DNA from 2 places in the Pseudomonas sp. SK3(2021) genome. Region 2 is predicted to be linked to the other one. Evidence: riboswitches for the same ligand, from Rfam matches in the RefSeq annotation. Region 2 holds a riboswitch; the other holds the start of a gene.

Region 1 (3,203 bases), 790 kb from region 2:
AGGGGCGACTCATGGTCGAGGTTCGGGTCGAGCTTGCGCTGGGCGTCCACCTGGTCCGGGAAGGCGGCGAAGGTGCCGGCGGCCACGGCCGGGCTGTCGACCACCGTGATCACCGCGTCGACGGTGCAGGCACTGCGGATTTCCGGCCACTGGAAAGCCTGGACCAAGGGTTTGGGCAGGGCCAGGCCGGAAGTCTCGATGAGGATATGGTCGAGGTCGCCGCGACGGGCCACCAGTTCGCGCATCACCGGGAAGAATTCTTCCTGCACGGTGCAGCACAGGCAGCCGTTGGCCAGCTCGTAGACGCGGCCGCTGGCTTCTTCCTCGGTGCAACCGATGGCGCACTGCTTGAGGATCTCGCCGTCGATGCCCAGCTCGCCGAACTCGTTGACGATCACCGCGATGCGGCGGCCCTGGGCGTTGTCCAGCATATGCCGCAGCAAGGTGGTTTTGCCCGAGCCGAGGAAGCCGGTAACGATGGTGACGGGAAGTTTGGCCAGTGTTTTCATCGGATGCCCTTTGGCAAGGTGGCGGGCATACGGGACGAGAACCGCGCAGGCAGGTGCACGGAAGAGTTCGCCACCGGATCACCCCGCCCGGTTGTAGTGAGAATCGAGTCCGAGGCAGGTCTCCTGGCTGACGGCGCGCCGGTCGTTGGACTGGCGAACGATGCGCCTTCCCGCCGCCTGGCAGTGGCCTTGCATCGTTCATCACCGTTTACAGTTGCGGGGGCAGCCGCGGCTTGGACCGCGTTCCCTTCTTAGGTTCTGTACGACAAGTGGCTGCGCGCTGGGCGCCTTCGGCGCTACGCAGGCCATGCTGCGTTAAAAACAGACTCGGAATGCTCATGTAGGCCCCTAAAGTCGAACGCGACCCCGGCCGTTCCTCGCCTGTTTTTGCCTTGCCTGACCTTCGCTCGCCGACTTTTCGTACAGAACCTAGCTTCGGCAGCTGCCGAAGAACCTCGAAAGCGCAAGGCTACGCAGAGCGTGGGGGGCGGTCAATCTTCATGCGGCGCGAAGACCGGCCAATCGCGCTCGAAAAGGAGAACCCTTGCCAATTGACGCCCCTCCCTCGCCCATGCTCTCCTACACGCCTTGTTACGGGTGCCCTTCACAGGGTGAAACGGGAAACCGGTGCGTCACAGGCCAACAGCCTTGATCAGTCCGGTGCTGCCCCCGCAACGGTAAGCGAGCGAAGAGTCAGATCCACTGTGCCAGCAGTCCGGCATGGGAAGGCGATTCTTGCAGGCCAGGCGCAAGCCCCGCCCCTCGCGAGCCCGGAGACCGGCCCGCTACACAGTCATAACAAACCCGCGGTGGGCGGGCGCTGTTAATTCCCCGCGAGCCCGCCTCGCGAGGTCTTGCTGCGTTCGATCCAGCCGCTGACACACCAGAGGGAAGCGCCATGTCGAGCATCAGCAGCACCAGCCACTCCACCAGCAGCACCGCCACCCTGAGCCAACGCCTGGTCGCCGCCATCGGCGCCTCGATCCTCGGTGCGTGCCTTGTGTATTTCGCCGGTTTCTCCCATCTCGAAGCGGTGCACAACGCCGCCCACGATACCCGTCACAGCGCTGCCTTCCCTTGCCACTGAGACCTGCCGAGATGATCAAGCGTATCGCGCAAACCGCGGGTTTCACCGGGTTGCTGGCGGCCCTGTTGCTGACCCTGCTGCAAAGCTTCTGGGTCGCGCCGCTGATCCTCGAGGCGGAAACCTACGAGAAGGCCCCCGCCGCCTCCGAAGTTCATGAACACGCCGCCGACACCGCCGCCCATAGCCACGACGCCGAAGCCTGGGAACCGGAAGACGGCTGGCAGCGCGTGCTGTCCACCACCGGCGGCAACCTGGTGGTCGCCGTGGGGTTCGCCCTGATGCTCGCCGGCCTCTACACCCTGCGCGCGCCGAGCCGTACCTCCCAGGGCCTGCTCTGGGGCCTGGCCGGTTACGCGACCTTCTGCCTGGCGCCGACCCTCGGCCTGCCGCCCGAACTGCCGGGCACCGCCGCCGCGGACCTGGGGCAACGGCAGGTCTGGTGGGTCGGCACCGCCGCCTCCACCGCGGTCGGCATTGCCCTGATCGTCTTCGCTCGCCACTGGCTGCTGAAAGTGCTGGGCGTGGCCATCCTCGCCGTGCCGCACCTCATCGGCGCGCCGCAGCCGGAAGTGCATTCGATGCTCGCACCGGAAGAACTGGAAGCACAGTTCAAGATCGCTTCGCAGTTGACCAACGCCGCGTTCTGGCTGGCCCTGGGCCTGATCAGCGCCTGGCTGTTCCGCCGCAAGAGCGACGATCAGTACTCGGCATGACGGCTGCCAGCACAGCGCCGACCCTGGTGGTCGGCCTGGGCTGCCAGCGGGGCTGCCCGGTGGAGACCTTGCGCGCCCTGCTCGACCAGGCCCTGGCCGCCCACCGCATCGACCTCGGGCAGATCAAGGCCCTGGCCAGCATCGACCTGAAACGCGAGGAACCCGGGCTGCTGGCCCTGGCCGCGCAACTGGGCCTGCCCCTGACCTGTTTCAGCAGCCGCCAACTGACACCTTATGTGTTGCAACTCAGCCATCGTTCGCAGATCGCCTACGAGCGCACCGGCTGCTACGGGGTCGCCGAAAGCGCCGCCCTGGCCCTGGCCGAACACCTGGCCCGAGGCCCGGCAAAGCTGCTTATCCCACGGCAGAAATACGCCCAGGCGACCCTCGCCTTGGCCTGCTCCGGGTAAATCTTCGATAATCGCCGCCGCTGATCATGAGCAATCTTCATCTGTGAGGTTGCCTCGCCCCTTTTTTCACAGGAGAACGCCATGACCGTCTTTTTTATCGGCGCAGGTCCCGGCGACCCGGAACTGATCACCGTCAAGGGCCAGCGGCTGATCCACAGCTGCCCGGTCATTATCTATGCCGGCTCCCTGGTGCCCGAAGCCGTGCTCCAGGGCCATAGTGCCGGACAGGTGGTCAACAGCGCCGAACTGCATCTGGAACAGATCATCGAGCTGATCAAGGACGCCCACGCCAAAGGCCAGGACGTGGCCCGGGTACATTCCGGCGACCCGAGCCTGTACGGCGCCATCGGCGAACAGATTCGCTGCCTGCGCGCGCTGGGCATTCCCTTCGAGATCATCCCCGGCGTAACCGCCACCGCGGCCTGCGCCGCCTTGCTGGGGGCCGAACTGACCCTGCCGGACGTCGCCCAGAGCGTGATCCTGA
Region 2 (3,203 bases):
TTTCGGCGAGGGGCCGGTGCCCTCGGAGACCTGGAGGGTGGAGCTTTCGCCACAGGCGGCAAGGCCTGCGGCGACGGCGACAAGGATGGCGTATCGAGGCTTGAGCATGCTGATTTCCCTATGAATGCACGAAGTCGGTGTAGTCATAGAGAAGCACAGATGGACGATGGTTCCACCTGCTCAGCGTGCTTCCTTGAACAGCACGGCAACGCCGGGGTGATAGTTGCCGGCTTCGTTGCGCAATTTGCGGTACGCGTAGGGGAAGTACCAGGCCACGGCGCAGCAGTGTTCCTTTTGCAGGTCGTCGACCATGTCCTGCAGTTCTTCCGGGGTGGCGCTGTGCTGGGTTTTCTGCGGCGTGACGAACAGGCAGCCGAGTTTCAGGTCGCTGGGGTAGCTGGCTTTTTTCGCGTCGCTGGCGGCATCCAGCAACGGTTGGGTCAGGTGCAGGCTGTTGACCCGGGGCCAGCGCTGGGCGGTCTGGATGTAGACACGTTCCTCCTGCGTGGCGATGTACAGGTCGGTGCGGCCGCTGCGGTCGCCTTCTTCCACCTGTTTTTTGCTCGGTGTGTGTTCCAGGGTGACCATCTCCGCCATCCAGGCCGCTGCCGAGAGCAATCCCAGGTTGGCTTTTTCGTCGAACCAGTAAGGGCTTTCGTTATCGCCGCGCACGGCGTTGTAGCGGTCGATGCAATCGAACCAGCGTTCCAGGGCAGGGCGCAGGAATTCCAGTTTCGGATTGCTGATGATCATGCCTTGCATCGGACTTTTCCTATTATTGTTGAGATGTTGGAGTTTTTTAACGCGATTATGGCTATTTGATATCACTGCGTTGAGTGTGGCACAAGATTGGCGTCATTTTTCCGATATGGCAGCCATTCGTCGATCTGCCGGGCCCCGGCTTTAATTGACGCTCCACCCCCAACCCTCTAACCTTCGCGACTTGTTTCAGGTGCTCTGTGGCCGCAGGTCGACAGAGTGAAACAGGGAAGCCGGTGAGTATGCGTGCCGAAGGCGCACGCACGACGATTCCGGCGCTGCCCCCGCAACGGTAAGTGAGTCAAGACTGCGCCTGATGCCACTGTGTCGACTGTCGACATGGGAAGGCGCGCAGTTGGGCATCCCAGCCACTCACAAGCCCGGAGACCGGCCTGATCCATCCAACGGCATCACGGTGGGCGATGCCAGGCTTGCGCCGTCTATTCCTATTCCTGCCCCCCGTTATCCAGCCCCAACGGAGAGCTGCCCCATGACTGAATCCCCTGATCGCGACGAACGCCATCTGGCGCGCATGTTGCGCAAAAAAGCCGTGATCGATGAACGCATCGCCAACTCGCCGAACGAATGCGGCTTGCTGCTGGTGCTGACCGGCAATGGCAAAGGCAAAAGCAGCTCGGCCTTCGGCATGCTCGCGCGGGCCATGGGCCACGGCATGCAGTGCGGCGTGGTGCAGTTCATCAAGGGCCGCAACAGCACCGGCGAGGAGTTGTTCTTCCGGCGCTTTCCGGAGCAGGTGCGTTTCCATGTCATGGGCGAAGGTTTCACCTGGGAAACCCAGGACCGCCAGCGCGACATCGCCGCCGCCGAAGCGGCCTGGGCGGTTTCCCGCGAACTGCTGAGCGACCCGAAGATCGGCCTGGTGGTGCTCGACGAATTGAACATCGCCCTCAAGCACGGCTATCTGGACCTGGACCAGGTGCTCAGCGACCTGCAGGCCCGACCGCCGATGCAGCATGTGGTGGTCACCGGGCGTGGCGCCAAGCCGGAGATGATCGAGCTGGCCGACACCGTCACCGAAATGGGCATGGTCAAGCATGCCTTCCAGGCCGGGATCAAGGCGCAGAAAGGCGTCGAACTGTGAGTGATGCCCGTCATTGCCCGGCGGTATTGATTGCCGCGCCGGCTTCCGGTCAGGGCAAGACCACCGTGACCGCCGCGCTCGCCCGCCTGCATCGCAATCAGGGACGCAAGGTGCGCGTATTCAAGTGCGGCCCGGATTTTCTCGACCCGATGATCCTCGAACGCGCCAGTGGCGCGCCGGTGTATCAGCTGGACCTGTGGATGGTCGGCGAGCAGGAAAGCCGGCGCCTGCTGTGGGAGGCCGCCGGCGAGGCGGACCTGATCCTGATCGAAGGCGTGATGGGGCTGTTCGACGGCACGCCGTCCAGCGCCGACCTGGCGCGGCATTTCGGGGTTCCGGTGCTCGCGGTGATCGATGGCACCGCCATGGCCCAGACCTTCGGCGCCCTGGCGCTGGGGCTGGCGCGTTATCAGCCGGACCTGCCGTTCGCCGGCGTACTGGCCAACCGGGTCGGCACCCTGCGTCATGCGCAGTTGCTCGAAGGCAGCCTGACCGAGGGCCTGCGCTGGTACGGCGCGCTATCCCGGGAAACCGGCATCGAACTGCCCAGCCGCCATCTGGGGCTGGTGCAGGCCAGCGAACTCAACGATCTGGATCTGCGTCTCGACGCCGCCGCGGCAGCCCTGGCTGACAGCTGCGAAGTGGCCTTGCCACCGGCCGTGGCGTTTGCCGCTCCCCAGGCGGTTGCCGTCGAGCCGCTGTTGGCCGGCGTGCGTATTGCCGTGGCCCGCGACGAAGCCTTTGCCTTTACCTATGGCGCGAGCCTGGATCTGCTGCGGGCCATGGGCGCCGAGCTGGACTTTTTCTCGCCAATCCATGACGCGGTACTGCCCAAGGCGGACAGCCTGTACCTGCCGGGCGGTTACCCGGAGTTGCATCACCGGGCGCTGGCGGCGAACGGCTCGATGCTCAGCGCGATCCGCGCGCATCACGCTGCCGGCAAACCCTTGCTCGCCGAGTGCGGCGGCATGTTGTATCTGCTGGACTCCCTGACCGACGTCGACGGCGAGCGCGCCGAACTGCTGGGCCTGTTGCCCGGCGATGCGGTGATGCAAAAGCGCCTGGCGGCCCTGGCCTTGCAGGCGGTGGAGTTGCCGGAAGGTTCGTTGCGCGGCCATACCTACCATCATTCGTTGACCAGCACCGAGCTTGCGCCGATCGCCCGCGGCCTGAGCCCGAATGGTGGGCGCGGCGCGGAAGCGGTTTACCGCGAAGGGCGGATGACCGCCTCTTATGTGCATTTCTATTTTCCGTCCAACCCCGAAGCGGTGGCGGCCCTGCTGGCGCCGGCAGGAGCGAGCGTGCTCGCGCGGTGCCCATGACCGACAACGCCTTTTCCGTG

Evidence for each region. A riboswitch is a leader RNA that binds a small molecule or an ion and turns the genes downstream of it on or off. The one in region 2 is predicted to bind cobalamin.
Region 1: it holds a riboswitch for cobalamin, as region 2 does, so the genes downstream of both, IF690_RS18220 (CbtB domain-containing protein) here and cobO (cob(I)yrinic acid a,c-diamide adenosyltransferase) in region 2, are expected to answer to the same signal.

What each region holds. Positions count from the first base shown of each region.
Region 1 is NZ_CP061943.1:4,168,453-4,171,655, forward strand. Features, by position in the region: gene cobW (cobalamin biosynthesis protein CobW) at 1-509, opposite strand, end outside; cobalamin riboswitch at 606-816, opposite strand; cobalamin riboswitch at 1,088-1,309, shown strand; gene IF690_RS18220 (CbtB domain-containing protein) at 1,408-1,596, shown strand; gene IF690_RS18225 (CbtA family protein) at 1,608-2,309, shown strand; gene IF690_RS18230 (cobalamin biosynthesis protein) at 2,306-2,719, shown strand; gene cobM (precorrin-4 C(11)-methyltransferase) at 2,801-3,203, shown strand, end outside.
Region 2 is NZ_CP061943.1:4,959,653-4,962,855, reverse strand. Features, by position in the region: gene IF690_RS21680 (PQQ-dependent sugar dehydrogenase) at 1-108, opposite strand, end outside; gene IF690_RS21675 (hypothetical protein) at 181-762, opposite strand; cobalamin riboswitch at 934-1,169, shown strand; gene cobO (cob(I)yrinic acid a,c-diamide adenosyltransferase) at 1,250-1,861, shown strand; gene IF690_RS21665 (cobyrinic acid a,c-diamide synthase CobB) at 1,858-3,183, shown strand; gene bluB (5,6-dimethylbenzimidazole synthase) at 3,180-3,203, shown strand, end outside.